Regions from separate parts of the Citrobacter sp. CFNIH10 genome, predicted to be linked through region 3. Evidence: predicted binding sites of a transcription regulator. Region 3 holds the regulator's gene; each other region holds the start of a gene.
The links. Region 3 encodes PurR, which represses purine synthesis genes. Its sites were predicted from a motif close to CANGCAAACGTTTGCNTG; they were not measured.
Positions count from the first base shown of each region.

Region 1: purE (5-(carboxyamino)imidazole ribonucleotide mutase) is a predicted target of PurR. The motif match lies at 2,340-2,357, and genes of this name have one in related genera.
Region 2: purH (bifunctional phosphoribosylaminoimidazolecarboxamide formyltransferase/IMP cyclohydrolase) is a predicted target of PurR. The motif match lies at 2,974-2,991, and genes of this name have one in related genera.

Region 1 covers NZ_CP026216.1:2,646,167-2,651,077, forward strand. Annotated here, with positions in the region: gene mnmH (tRNA 2-selenouridine(34) synthase MnmH) at 1-599, opposite strand, end outside; gene purK (5-(carboxyamino)imidazole ribonucleotide synthase) at 696-1,763, opposite strand; gene purE (5-(carboxyamino)imidazole ribonucleotide mutase) at 1,760-2,269, opposite strand; gene lpxH (UDP-2,3-diacylglucosamine diphosphatase) at 2,625-3,347, opposite strand; gene ppiB (peptidylprolyl isomerase B) at 3,350-3,844, opposite strand; gene cysS (cysteine--tRNA ligase) at 4,019-4,911, shown strand, end outside.
Region 2 covers NZ_CP026216.1:1,656,317-1,661,227, forward strand. Annotated here, with positions in the region: gene purD (phosphoribosylamine--glycine ligase) at 1-1,266, opposite strand, end outside; gene purH (bifunctional phosphoribosylaminoimidazolecarboxamide formyltransferase/IMP cyclohydrolase) at 1,278-2,867, opposite strand; rRNA gene C2U53_RS11410 (16S ribosomal RNA) at 3,493-4,911, shown strand, end outside.
Region 3 covers NZ_CP026216.1:3,662,182-3,667,092, reverse strand. Annotated here, with positions in the region: gene sodB (superoxide dismutase [Fe]) at 1-318, shown strand, start outside; gene C2U53_RS21535 (MFS transporter) at 365-1,531, opposite strand; gene C2U53_RS21530 (YnhF family membrane protein) at 1,699-1,788, opposite strand; gene purR (HTH-type transcriptional repressor PurR) at 2,082-3,107, shown strand; gene punR (DNA-binding transcriptional activator PunR) at 3,104-4,036, opposite strand; gene punC (purine nucleoside transporter PunC) at 4,148-4,911, shown strand, end outside.

The DNA.
Region 1 (4,911 bases), 1.0 Mb from region 3:
TTTTTGAGCAGCGTCACCGCCAGCAGATTTTCAAAACTGGCCTGACTGAGCTGGGGTTCCAGCGTGCGTCCAAAAGAGGAGCCGCGATGATGGGCTAATCCCTCAAGATCTACGCCGTTTTCCTGCTTTTGCACCAGTTGTGTTTTTCCATTGCCGGTACAGCCGCCAATTAGCACGATCGGTTTTTGGACCTGTTCTTCCGTGGCGGCAATCGCGGCCTGGCGTAGCGCTTTGTAGCCACCGTTGATCAACGGGTAATCCACGCCGGATTCACGTAGCCACTGCTGGACAATGTGCGAACGCTGACCGCCCCGGGCGCAGCAGAGATAGCCTTGCGGGTGTTGCCGGCAGGCTTTGCGCCAGGCAGCCAGACGCTGCTGGCGAATCTCGCCGCAGACCAGTTGATGACCGAGCTCAAGTGCAGCTTCTGGCCCCTGGCGTTTATAGCAGGTACCCACGGCGGCACGCTCGTCATCATTCATTAAGGGTAAATTTATCGCGCCCGGTATGGCACCCTGCTGAAATTCAACCGGCGCGCGGACATCGATTAAGGGCGTATCGGCAGTAAGGATCGCGCGATAGTCCGTTCCATCGTTCATGAGAAATCCTGAAGAAGACAAACAGCAATGGACGGGATTTTACGCGCGGAAGGAGAGGGCGGGGAAGTATAAGTTAAACTTCCCCGCATTTTAGGCTTACTTGAACTGAGTTTGCGCCCAGAAGATACCGCTGGCGTATTCCGGCGGCAGCAACGGCGCGAGGGCTTCCAGCGTGGCGCTCAGGCGCGCGGTATCGCTGTCGGTCAGATTCAGATGACCCACTTTACGCCCCGGACGCACCTCTTTGTCGTACCAGTGCAGATGCACTAACGGCAGTTTCAGCCAGTCGTAGTTCAGATCGCTGCCAATCAGATTCACCATTACCGACGGACTGTCCACCACCGGTGACGGCAGCGGCAGGCCGGTAATCGCCCGCAGATGCAGCTCAAACTGGCTGATGCTGGCGCCGTTTTGCGTCCAGTGACCGCTGTTGTGCACGCGCGGGGCCAGTTCGTTGATCAGCAGACCTTCCGGCGTAACAAAGCACTCCATCGCCATCACGCCAACGTAACCCAGCTCCTGCATGATGGCCGAAAGCATGGATTCGGCCTGCGCTTGTTGCTTCGCGTCGGCTCGAGGGAAGGCGACGCTGGTGCGCAGAATACCGTCCTGATGCAGGTTACGCGTCAGCGGGTAGAACACCGTGCTGCCGTCATGCGCGCGTGCGCCAACGAGCGACACTTCACCCGAGAAATTAATGCCTTGCTCAACAATGCATTCGCCGTAGTTATCGTCAGGCAGTTGATCGGTTTCACTGGCGCGTAAACGCCACTGACCACGACCGTCATAACCACCGACACGACGTTTCACGATCGCCAGTTCGCCTAAACGCTGAAAGACAGCAGGCCATTCGCTTTTGTCGGCCAGCAATTGCCATGGCGCGGTCGCCAGGCCGAGCTTATCGAAAAGCTGTTTTTGCGTCAGGCGATCAGCAATAATTGGGAATACATCACGGTTAACGAAAGCCGGATGACGCGCCAGTTCACGTGTTAACGCGGTTTCCGGCCAGCGCTCGATTTCTGCGGTAATCACGCTTTGCTGAAAAGGCACGGCAGCCGGTTCCGCATCCAGCCCCACCGGCCAGACGGCGATACCCAGCGGTTCACCGGCCTGACGGAGCATCCGGCCTAACTGCCCGTTGCCCAGTACGCAAACCTGTTTCATGCCGCACCTCGCGGATCCGGATTCTCCAGCACCTCATCCGTTTGCGCCTTGCGCCAGTCGTTCAGGCGCTGATGCAATGCCTTATCATGCGTCGCCAGAATCTGCGCCGCCAGCAGCGCCGCGTTAGCCGCGCCCGCTTTACCAATTGCCAGTGTACCGACCGGAATACCGCGCGGCATCTGCACGATCGAGTACAGGCTATCGACGCCGCTCAGCGCCGCACTTTGTACCGGAACGCCCAATACCGGCACCAGCGTTTTCGCCGCAATCATACCTGGAAGATGGGCAGCGCCACCTGCGCCAGCAATAATTACCTGATAGCCGTTCTCTTCGGCGCTTTCGGCAAAGCTAAACAGTTTATCGGGGGTGCGGTGGGCAGAAACCACTTCTACGTGATGTGGGACATCCAGGATTTCAAAGATTTCGGCGGCGAACTGCATGGTAGCCCAGTCGCTTTTGGACCCCATCACGATGGCGACACGCGCCGGATTATTGCGGGAAGACATGCGTCTGAAAACTCCTGTGGTGCGGGACACGCTGCTTTTGAGGCCACAGAGAATAGCACGATACAACGCCAAGGAAAACGGTTGCGTAGCTGGATTTTAAGGCTTCCTGCGATGTCAAAACAGATTTCGCTGGAAACGTACCGGTTCTAACAGAAGCGGATCAACCCCCTCTGTGCCCCCTGACAAAAAGGGACTCTGTGGATCATGCTTTTTGAAATTGCTGTTGGCTTGATGTTGATTGTAAGTCGCGTAGCAATATTGACATCCACTCACTGTTGAAAGCGGGTATATCGGTGCGACGGCTGGCACTAATGATCATCGCGAGTATTCCAGTCAATAATGAGGGGGCTTTTTCTCAAAACGGGAAAGCGATCAGTTCCACATCGTCCGGCGTGACTTTAACCATCGATCCTTCCGTATGCCAGGCACCTAACACGACGCGAAAGGCGGGTTCGCCATTAGCCGTGAGCGGGTGGACATCAGGACGGTGAGTATGGCCGTGAATCAGCCACTGGGCATGATGTTTTTCCATCTCTGCGATCACCGCATGTGGGTTGACGTCCATGATTTCCAGCGATTTGCTGCGGTTAGCAGCTTTACTGTCGGCACGCATTCGGGCGGCCACGCGTTTGCGAATACACAGCGGCAGGGCGAGGAACAGCGTTTGCAGCCAGCGTTGATGGACTTTTGCGCGAAATGCCTGATAACCCGCGTCATCGGTGCACAGCGTATCGCCGTGCAGGATAAGCACCCGGCGACCGTACAGATTGAGCACTTTTTCCTGGGGGAGCAACGTCATGCCGCTTTCGCAGGCGAAGCGTTTGCCAATCAGGAAGTCACGATTACCGTGAATAAAGAAACAGGGGACGCCGGAATCAACAACCGCTTTAATAGCGGCAGCGATTTCACGATGTAACGGGTTGGGATCGTCATCGCCAATCCACGCTTCGAACAGGTCGCCCAGGATATACAATGCGTCGGCCTGACGGGCTTCACCCGCTAAAAAACGCAGAAAACCGGCGGTGATCGCCGGTTCTTCCGTGCAGAGATGAAGATCTGCAATAAACAGTGTCGTCACGATTACTCGCTGACGGTCACGTTTTCGATAATGACGTCTTCTTTCGGTACGTCCTGGTGCATGCCGCTGCGACCGGTAGAAACACCCTTGATTTTGTCAACCACGTCCATCCCTTCAACCACTTCCGCAAAGACGCAGTAGCCCCAGCCCTGCATGCTTTCGGCGGAGAAGTTCAGGAAGTCGTTGTCGGCAACGTTGATGAAGAACTGCGCCGTTGCGGAGTGCGGAGCCTGAGTACGCGCCATTGCCAGCGTACCACGGGTGTTTTTCAGACCGTTGTTGGCTTCGTTTTTGATAGCGTCTTTGGTGGCTTTCTGTTTCATGCCAGGCTCAAAACCGCCGCCCTGAATCATAAAACCATTGATCACACGGTGGAAAATGGTGTTGTTGTAAAAACCTTCGCGGCAGTAGTCCAGGAAGTTTTTAACTGTTTCAGGCGCTTTATCATCAAACGTTTTGATTACGATATCGCCGTGATTAGTGTGGAAAGTAACCATTTTTGCATCCTGTTCCGATATAGTAGTGCTTTAACCCAACTAAGGGTCAGAGTTAGGGAGGTGTTATAGCATAACCGCACGCTGCGATCACCTCGCAAAGTGTGCTGCTTCCCGTCCGAATTATGGGTATTATACAGACTTTGTTATCCACACACGTCTTACACGGAATCTTCGATGTTAAAAATCTTTAATACACTGACGCGCCAAAAAGAGGAATTCAAACCCATTCATGCCGGGGAAGTCGGCATGTACGTGTGTGGTATTACCGTTTACGATCTCTGTCATATTGGTCATGGCCGTACGTTTGTGGCGTTTGACGTGGTGGCGCGCTATCTGCGCTTTCTGGGCTACAAGCTGAAGTACGTGCGTAACATCACCGATATCGACGATAAAATCATTAAACGCGCAAATGAAAACGGCGAAAGCTTTGTGGCGCTGGTGGATCGTATGATCGCCGAAATGCACAACGACTTTGATGCGCTAAATATTCTGCGTCCGGACCTGGAGCCGCGCGCGACTCACCATATCGCTGAAATCATTGAAATCACTGAACAGCTGATTGCTAAAGGTCACGCCTATGTGGCGGATAACGGCGATGTGATGTTCGATGTCCCGACCGACCCAAACTACGGTCAATTGTCGCGCCAGGATCTGGACCAACTGCAGGCCGGCGCGCGCGTGGATGTGGTCGATGTGAAACGTAACCCGATGGACTTCGTGCTGTGGAAAATGTCCAAAGAGGGCGAGCCGAGCTGGCCGTCACCGTGGGGCGCAGGCCGTCCTGGCTGGCATATTGAATGTTCCGCGATGAATTGCAAACAGCTGGGTAATCACTTTGATATCCACGGCGGCGGTTCTGATCTGATGTTCCCGCATCACGAAAACGAAATTGCCCAGTCCACCTGTGCGCATGACGGTGAGTACGTGAACTACTGGATGCACTCCGGGATGGTGATGGTTGACCGCGAAAAGATGTCCAAATCGCTGGGTAACTTCTTTACCGTACGCGACGTGCTGAAGTATTACGACGCGGAAACCGTGCGCTACTTCCTGATGTCCGGCCACTA
Region 2 (4,911 bases), 2.0 Mb from region 3:
GCGCCAGCCGATGTCTTTACGGCAGAAACAGTCGTCCCAGTGGATATCGGTCATTAAGGCATAGGCGCGTTTTTGCGCCTCTGCCACCGTATCCCCCAGCGCAGTGACGCACAGCACGCGACCACCGCTGGTGACAACCTGCTCGTTATCGTCCAGTCGGGTGCCGGCGTGGAACACTTTGCCATCTGCCACTTCTTCCAATGGCAAACCGTGGATCACGTCGCCGGTGCGATAATCGCCAGGATAACCGCCCGCTGCCATCACCACGCCAAGCGAGGCGCGATCATCCCACTCTGATTTTTGCTCATCCAGTTTGCCTTCGCAGGCAGCAAGGCAAAGCTCAACCAGATCGGATTTCATACGCAGCATGATGGGCTGGGTTTCCGGATCGCCAAAGCGGCAGTTAAATTCGATCACCTTCGGATTGCCCTGTTTGTCGATCATCAGACCGGCATACAGGAAACCGGTATAGGTATTACCTTCTGCCGCCATGCCTTTGACGGTTGGCCAGATGATGCGTTCCATCGTGCGCTGATGGACGTCATCCGTCACCACCGGCGCCGGAGAATAGGCACCCATCCCGCCGGTGTTCAGGCCGGTATCACCATCGCCTACGCGCTTATGATCCTGACTGGTCGCCATCGGCAAGACGTGCTCGCCGTCGACCATCACGATAAAGCTGGCTTCTTCGCCGTCGAGGAACTCTTCAATCACGATGCGATGACCCGCGTCGCCAAACGCGTTACCAGCCAGCATATCATGTACGGCGGCTTCGGCTTCTTCCAGCGTCATTGCGACAATCACACCCTTACCGGCAGCCAGACCGTCAGCCTTAATGACGATCGGCGCGCCTTTCTCACGCAGATAAGCGAGAGCTGGTTCGATCTCCGTAAAGTTCTGATATTCGGCCGTCGGGATCTGGTGACGTGCAAGGAAATCTTTGGTGAACGCTTTTGAACCTTCCAGTTGTGCCGCGCCTGCGGTTGGACCGAAGATTTTCAGGCCCGCCGCACGGAAGGTATCGACCACGCCTTTCACCAGCGGCGCTTCCGGGCCGACGATCGTCAGGTCAATCTTTTCACTCTGGGCAAAGTTCAGCAGTGCCGGAATATCGGTTGCGCCGATCGCGACGTTTTGCAGCGTCGGTTCCAGCGCGGTGCCGGCGTTACCCGGTGCAACAAATACGGTTGCCACTGTTGGTGACTGAGCGGCTTTCCACGCCAGAGCGTGCTCGCGCCCGCCGTTTCCGATAACTAATACTTTCATGTCTCGCTCCATTAATGGCGGAAGTGGCGCATGTCGGTGAAGATCATCGCAATGCCGTGTTCGTCAGCAGCGGCAATGACTTCATCATCACGGATGGAACCGCCTGGCTGGATCACGCAGCTCACGCCAACAGCGGCAGCAGCATCAATACCATCGCGGAACGGGAAGAAGGCGTCGGACGCCATCGCGGAACCTTTCACTTCCAGACCTTCATCAGCGGCTTTGATCCCGGCAATTTTAGCGGAGTAGACGCGGCTCATCTGGCCTGCGCCAATACCGATAGTCATGTTCTCTTTGGCGTAAACAATGGCGTTGGATTTAACGAACTTCGCGACTTTCCAGCAGAACAGCGCGTCGCGCAGTTCCTGTTCGGTCGGCTGGCGCTTCGTCACCACGCGCAGCTCACCAGCAGTGACCATACCCAGATCGCGATCCTGTACCAGCAGACCGCCGTTAACACGTTTGAAGTCCAGGCCCGGCACGCGCTCAGCCCACTGACCGCAGGTCAGAACGCGCACGTTTTGCTTGGCAGCGGTGATTTTCAGCGCCTCATCGGTCGCTGATGGAGCGATGATCACTTCGACAAACTGACGGGAGATGATGGCCTGCGCCGTTTCAGCATCCAGTTCGCGGTTAAAGGCGATGATGCCGCCGAAGGCAGATGTTGGGTCGGTTTTGTAGGCGCGATCGTAGGCATCCAGAATAGAGGTGCTTACGGCAACGCCGCATGGGTTCGCGTGCTTGACGATAACGCAGGCTGGCTCGTTGAACTCTTTCACACATTCCAGCGCGGCGTCGGTATCGGCGATGTTGTTATAGGAGAGCGCTTTGCCCTGAACCTGCTGAGCGGTTGCAACGGAGGCTTCTTGTACGTTCTCTTCTATATAGAATGCAGCCTGCTGGTGGCTGTTTTCACCGTAGCGCATATCCTGCTTCTTAATGAAGTTCAGGTTCAGCGTCCGCGGGAAGCGACCCGCGGCGTCTTTGCTTTCACCGTGATAGGCCGGAACCATGCTGCCAAAATAGTTGGCAATCATACTGTCGTAAGCGGCGGTGTGTTCGAAGGCTTTAATCGCGAGGTCGAAACGGGTATCGAGGGTCAAAGAACCGTCGTTGGCATCCATCTCTTTAATAATGGCGTCGTAGTCGCTGCTCTTTACAACGATTGCGACATCTTTATGGTTTTTTGCAGCAGAGCGCACCATTGTCGGCCCGCCGATGTCGATGTTCTCTACAGCATCTTCCAGTGAGCAGCCTTCGCGGGCAACGGTCTGGGCGAACGGATAAAGGTTAACAACCACCATGTCGATGGGGGCGATGCCGTGCTGTTCCATAATCCCGTCATCCTGACCGCGACGACCGAGAATACCGCCGTGTACTTTAGGATGCAGGGTTTTGACGCGTCCATCCATCATTTCCGGGAAACCGGTGTAATCGGAAACTTCGGTCACCGGCAGACCTTTCTCTGCTAACAGACGGGCAGTGCCCCCTGTCGACAGCAGATCCACACCACGTGCGGAAAGTGCCTGGGCGAATTCGACGATACCAGCTTTGTCAGAAACACTGAGCAGAGCGCGGCGGACTGGACGACGTTGTTGCATGGTAAATCCCCTGGATTTGACGATAACAGAGAGCGTTAGCTGAATTTTTCGTGAAAAACTTAGCTAACGCCCCTTACGGGGCATCCTTGTTTTGCGGGGGCATTGTAACGAAAACGTTTGCGCAACGCTCGCGAATTTTTCTTTTTCGATTCTGGTTCTGATTTTCTCTCTATATAGATCGTTAACGGCAGGGAAGATCCGCTCAAAGATCCCGACGATTGTGGATAAGTCTGTGTGTAAAAGGGTATAAGGCGGGGTTTTGCTGGGGAATGCAGCAGTCAGTCATTTTTCTGCAACTTTTCTATTGCGGATGCCCGGGAACTCCCTATAATGCGCCTCCATCGACACGGCGGATGTGAATCACTTCACACAAACAGCCGGTTCGGTTGAAGAGAAAAATCCTGAAAATCAGGGTTGACTCTGAAAGAGGAAAGCGTAATATACGCCACCTCGCGACAGAGCGCTAAAGCGCGTCGCAACTGCTCTTTAACAATTTATCAGACAATCTGTGTGGGCACTCAGAGTGACATGGATTCTTAACGTCGCAAGACGAAAAATGAATACCAAGTCTCAAAGAGTGAACACGTAATTCATTACGACGTTTAATTCTAAGAGCATCAAACTTAAATTGAAGAGTTTGATCATGGCTCAGATTGAACGCTGGCGGCAGGCCTAACACATGCAAGTCGAACGGTAACAGGAAGCAGCTTGCTGCTTTGCTGACGAGTGGCGGACGGGTGAGTAATGTCTGGGAAACTGCCCGATGGAGGGGGATAACTACTGGAAACGGTAGCTAATACCGCATAATGTCGCAAGACCAAAGAGGGGGACCTTCGGGCCTCTTGCCATCGGATGTGCCCAGATGGGATTAGCTTGTTGGTGAGGTAACGGCTCACCAAGGCGACGATCCCTAGCTGGTCTGAGAGGATGACCAGCCACACTGGAACTGAGACACGGTCCAGACTCCTACGGGAGGCAGCAGTGGGGAATATTGCACAATGGGCGCAAGCCTGATGCAGCCATGCCGCGTGTATGAAGAAGGCCTTCGGGTTGTAAAGTACTTTCAGCGGGGAGGAAGGGGTTAAGGTTAATAACCTTAGCCATTGACGTTACCCGCAGAAGAAGCACCGGCTAACTCCGTGCCAGCAGCCGCGGTAATACGGAGGGTGCAAGCGTTAATCGGAATTACTGGGCGTAAAGCGCACGCAGGCGGTCTGTCAAGTCGGATGTGAAATCCCCGGGCTCAACCTGGGAACTGCATTCGAAACTGGCAGGCTTGAGTCTCGTAGAGGGGGGTAGAATTCCAGGTGTAGCGGTGAAATGCGTAGAGATCTGGAGGAATACCGGTGGCGAAGGCGGCCCCCTGGACGAAGACTGACGCTCAGGTGCGAAAGCGTGGGGAGCAAACAGGATTAGATACCCTGGTAGTCCACGCCGTAAACGATGTCTATTTGGAGGTTGTGCCCTTGAGGCGTGGCTTCCGGAGCTAACGCGTTAAATAGACCGCCTGGGGAGTACGGCCGCAAGGTTAAAACTCAAATGAATTGACGGGGGCCCGCACAAGCGGTGGAGCATGTGGTTTAATTCGATGCAACGCGAAGAACCTTACCTGGTCTTGACATCCACAGAACTTTCCAGAGATGGATAGGTGCCTTCGGGAACTGTGAGACAGGTGCTGCATGGCTGTCGTCAGCTCGTGTTGTGAAATGTTGGGTTAAGTCCCGCAACGAGCGCAACCCTTATCCTTTGTTGCCAGCGGTCCGGCCGGGAACTCAAAGGAGACTGCCAGTGATAAACTGGAGGAAGGTGGGGATGACGTCAAGTCATCATGGCCCTTACGACCAGGGCTACACACGTGCTACAATGGCATATACAAAGAGAAGCGACCTCGCGAGAGCAAGCGGACCTCATAAAGTATGTCGTAGTCCGGATTGGAGTCTGCAACTCGACTCCATGAAGTCGGAATCGCTAGTAATCGTGGATCAGAATGCCACGGTGAATACGTTCCCGGGCCTTGTACACACCGCCCGTCACACCATGGGAG
Region 3 (4,911 bases):
CCAACCGGCGAACTGGCTGACGCGATTGCCGCCTCTTTCGGCAGCTTTGCCGAGTTCAAAGCGCAATTTACCGACGCGGCGATCAAAAACTTCGGCTCTGGCTGGACCTGGCTGGTTAAAGGAAAAGAGGGCAAGCTGGCTATCGTTTCCACCTCCAACGCTGGCACGCCGTTGACCACCGACGCCACGCCGTTGATGACCGTCGACGTATGGGAGCATGCATACTACATTGACTACCGCAATGCGCGTCCTGGCTACCTGGAACACTTCTGGGCGCTGGTAAACTGGGAGTTTGTAGCGAAGAACTTCGCCGCGTAAAAAAGATAACGCAGAAGGGAATCCCTTCTGCGTTTTTGTCCTGCCGTTAACTGGCGACGCACACCTGTTCAGGTTGTTTTCTCGCCGAGATAAACACCAGCAACAGCGCCATACCCGCCACAATCGCCCCCATCACAGGAACAAAGCTGTAACCTAATCCGCCTGAAATGACGGCCCCGCCAGCCGCAGCGCCCAGCGCATTTCCAAGGTTAAACGCGCCAATGTTCACGGAAGATGAGAGACCCGGCGCTTCATGAGCCACACGCATGACGCGCATTTGTAACGGAGGGACGACCGCAAAGGTTGCCGCCCCCCAGACCACCATGCTGACCGCCGCGCCCAGTTCATTCTGCGCCAGGAAAGGGATCGCCAGCATAATTACCATCAGCAGCAGCAAAAAGCCCTTCAGCGTGCCGTTAACCGAGCGATCGGCCAGTTTCCCTCCGAGGTAGTTGCCAATGGAGAAGCCCACACCGATCAGAACCAGCATCCCGGTCACAAAGGCCGGTGTCGCATGGGTGATGCTTTGCAGAACAGGCGAAATATAGGTATAGAGCGTGAACATGGCGCCCGCTCCCAGTACGGTAGTCAGTAGCGCGGAGAGCACCTGAGGACGCATCAGCACCGCCAGCTCTTTTTTCACTTCCGGGCGCGCCCCGGCACCGCCTTTTGGCAATGATAAGAAGAGACTCAACATCGAGATAACCCCCAGCCCCGCTGTCGCCATAAACGACATTCGCCAGCCGATGGTTTCACCCAGCCAGGTCGCCGCCGGCACACCGCCGATATTGGCGATGGTCAGCCCCATAAACATGGTCGCAACGGCGCTCGCCTGTTTGTGCTTCGGCACCACGCTTGCCGCCACCACCGAGCCCAGGCCGAAGAATGCGCCGTGGTTAAGGCTGGTTAAAATACGTGACAACATCAGCGTGGTGTAATCCGGTGAAATCGCCGAGAGCACGTTACCGAGCGTAAAGATAGCCATCAGAAAAATGAGCGCATTACGGCGTCCGCGATGTGACAGCAACAGCGTCATCAACGGCGCGCCGACCATCACGCCGACCGCATAGGCACTAATCAGCATACCTGCCGCGGGAATAGACACATCAACGCCACGCGCGATGACGGGCAGCAGACCCATTGGCGAGAATTCGGTGGTACCGATGCCAAACGCACCAATGGCCAGCGCCAGTAACGGATAATTGATTTTCATGCAGTGATGACTCCGGCTCTTCGCGACAGGGCGCGATGCTTAACAAAGAGTCAAAAGCATGACATCAATCACAAAAAAAGAGAAGTTAACAAAAATACAAAAGACTTTTGCAAATTCAATAACAATATGGCGGGAGGTTCGAGGGAGCAGGAACTCCCCCGAGGGGATCAGTGCAGTGCCGCCGTCAGGCCGCCCGCAACGATTAAAGCCAGGACAATAAACGTGGTCACTAATGAAAATTTCAGATCGGTGCTCATCAACTTTTCTCCTTTTTATACCCACACAAAAAGTGATATAGCGCATTTTTACACACTTGAGTGTAAAAATCTCCCACGATTTAGAGTGATATGTGCTTTTAATACTTCCCCTTTTCGTAAAGATCAGACAAAATTCGACGCTTACTTGATTAGCGTACCGGCCATTGACCCCTTCCTGACGTTCCGTGTCGTTTCCCGGCGTGCCGCAGCCCTGACGTTGGGCACAGGATGAGTAAAGGCAAACGTTTACTTGGCGTAATTTAATGTTCAGGTTGGGTCTGGAGTGAGATTTAATGGCAACAATTAAAGATGTAGCGAAGCGCGCAAACGTTTCCACTACAACCGTGTCACACGTAATTAACAAAACGCGTTTCGTCGCTGAAGAAACACGCAATGCAGTGTGGGCGGCAATCAAAGAATTGCACTATTCCCCCAGCGCGGTTGCCCGTAGCCTGAAAGTTAACCATACCAAATCTATCGGTTTGCTGGCGACGAGCAGCGAAGCCCCCTATTTTGCTGAAATTATTGAAGCGGTTGAGAAGAACTGCTTCCAGAAGGGCTATACCCTGATCCTCGGCAACGTCTGGAACAACCTGGAAAAGCAGCGTGCCTATCTGTCGATGATGGCGCAAAAACGCGTTGATGGCCTGCTGGTAATGTGTTCCGAATACCCCGATCCCCTGCTCTCGATGCTGGAAGAATATCGTCATATCCCAATGGTGGTGATGGACTGGGGCGAAGCCAAAGCCGACTTCACTGATACGGTGATTGATAACGCCTTCGAGGGCGGCTACATGGCAGGCCGTTACCTCGTCGAGCGTGGACATCGCGAAATTGGCGTGATCCCAGGACTGATGGAGCGTAACACCGGCGCAGGCCGTTTGGCCGGATTTATGAAAGCGATGGATGAAGCGCTGATTAAAGTGCCTGAAAACTGGATTGTTCAAGGCGACTTCGAGCCGGAATCCGGCTACCGCGCCATGCAGCAAATTCTGTCGCAGGCGCATCGCCCAACGGCGGTCTTCTGTGGCGGCGATGTCATGGCGATGGGCGCCCTTTGCGCCGCTGATGAGATGGGTCTGCGCGTCCCGCAGGACGTGTCGCTGATTGGCTACGACAACGTGCGCAACGCCCGCTTCTTTACACCAGCGTTGACCACCATCCACCAGCCGAAAGATTCACTGGGTGAGACGGCCTTTAATATGTTACTGGACCGTATCGTCAATAAACGCGAAGAGTCGCAGTCTATTGAAGTCCACCCGCGCCTGGTGGAGCGCCGCTCCGTGGCGGATGGCCCGTTCCGCGACTACCGTCGTTAAGCCTCTTCTGCGGGAGTCTCATCGGGCTCCCGCAGCCACTCTTTGTTCAGCGTTTCACTGTCTCCCAGATAATCCAGCAGCCAGATCAGCGCAGGTGACATATCATTCTGCTGCCAGGTCAGGCAACAGGCCGCATCCGGGAAAGGATTCTCCAGATTTAACGCGACCCACTGCCCCTTGTTGAGATACGGCTTGGCGAAATGTGTCGGGACCATGCCGACACAGAGTCCGGCGCTGATACAAGTCGCGGAAGAATCCCAGTCCGGCACCACCACCCGCTTCTGATTGTCCAGCAGCCAGGTCACGCGTTTCGGCAGCGTGCGGGAGGTATCTTCCAGCACCAGCGACGGCCAGTTGCGCAACGTGTCATCGCTTAACGGCCCGCTCATGGCGGCCAGCGGATGCGTACTGGCAACGACACAACACCAGCTCAGCTTACCCATATCGCGGAAAGTGTATCGTCCGCCAACCGGGATCGCCTGGGTTGCCCCGATGGCGAGTTCGACCCGACCATCTGACAGCGCGTCCCACACGCCATTAAACACCTCCTGGAAGACCAGTAGTTCCACGTCATCAAAGTGGCGGTAGAAATCGACGATCAATTGCCGCGTGCGTTCCGGGCGCACGATATTGTCCACCGCAATGGGGAGTTGCCCACGCCAGCCGTTAGCGATCTGCTGACACTGTTGACGCGTGATCTGCATTTTTTTGATGACAGAGCGGCCTTCTTTCAAAAACCAGGCGCCCGCCGGGGTTAACACCACATCACGATGGCGACGTTCAAAAAGCGGGACGGCCAGCCACTCTTCCAGTTGGCGAACCGTATAGCTGACCGCTGAAGGCACCCGGTGCAACTCCTGGGCCGCGGAACTGAAGCTCCCGTTGCGTGCCACGGCATCGACCACTTCCAGCGCATATTCTGACCACATAATCTGCCTACAAAATTTTTGAATGCAATAAACAAATATTACCGTTTCACAAGCCCAAATTCACTCCCTACACTCTGCGCCAGTGTGATTAATCAAAATTAGAGTACAACTATGCAACCAGGAAAAGGGTTTTTAGTCTGGCTGGCAGGGCTCAGCGTGTTGGGTTTTCTGGCAACCGACATGTATTTGCCCGCTTTTGCCGCCATTCAATCTGACCTGCAAACACCGGCCTCTGCCGTCAGCGCCAGCCTGAGTCTGTTTTTAGCAGGCTTTGCCGTCGCCCAACTGCTGTGGGGACCCCTCTCTGACCGTTATGGCCGTAAACCGATCCTGTTGCTGGGTCTGTCTGTCTTCGCCCTCGGTAGCCTGGGTATGCTGTGGGTGGAGAGCGCAACGGGCCTGTTAGTACTGCGTTTTATTCAGGCCGTGGGAGTCTGCGCGGCGACCGTCATCTGGCAGGCGCTGGTTACCGATTACTATCCTTCTCATAAAATTAACCGCATTTTCGCGACCATCATGCCGCTGGTCGGGCTGTCTCCTGCACTGGCGCCGTTATTAGGCAGTTGGATTCTGACCCATCTTTCCTGGCAGGCGATCTTTGCCACGCTGTTTTTCATCACGCTGCTGCTGATGCTGCCCGCCCTGTTTTTAAAGCCCACCACCCGGGCTCGCGATGACAGCAAGGACAAACTGACGTTCACCACCCTGCTGCGTGCGAAAGCGTACCGCGGCAACGTCCTGATTTACGCCGCCTGTTCTGCCAGCTTCTTTGCGTGGTTGACCGGTTCCCCGTTTATTTTGAGTGAAATGGGCTACAGCCCGGCGGTGATTGGGCTGAGCTACGTACCGCAGACCATTGCTTTTCTGATTGGCGG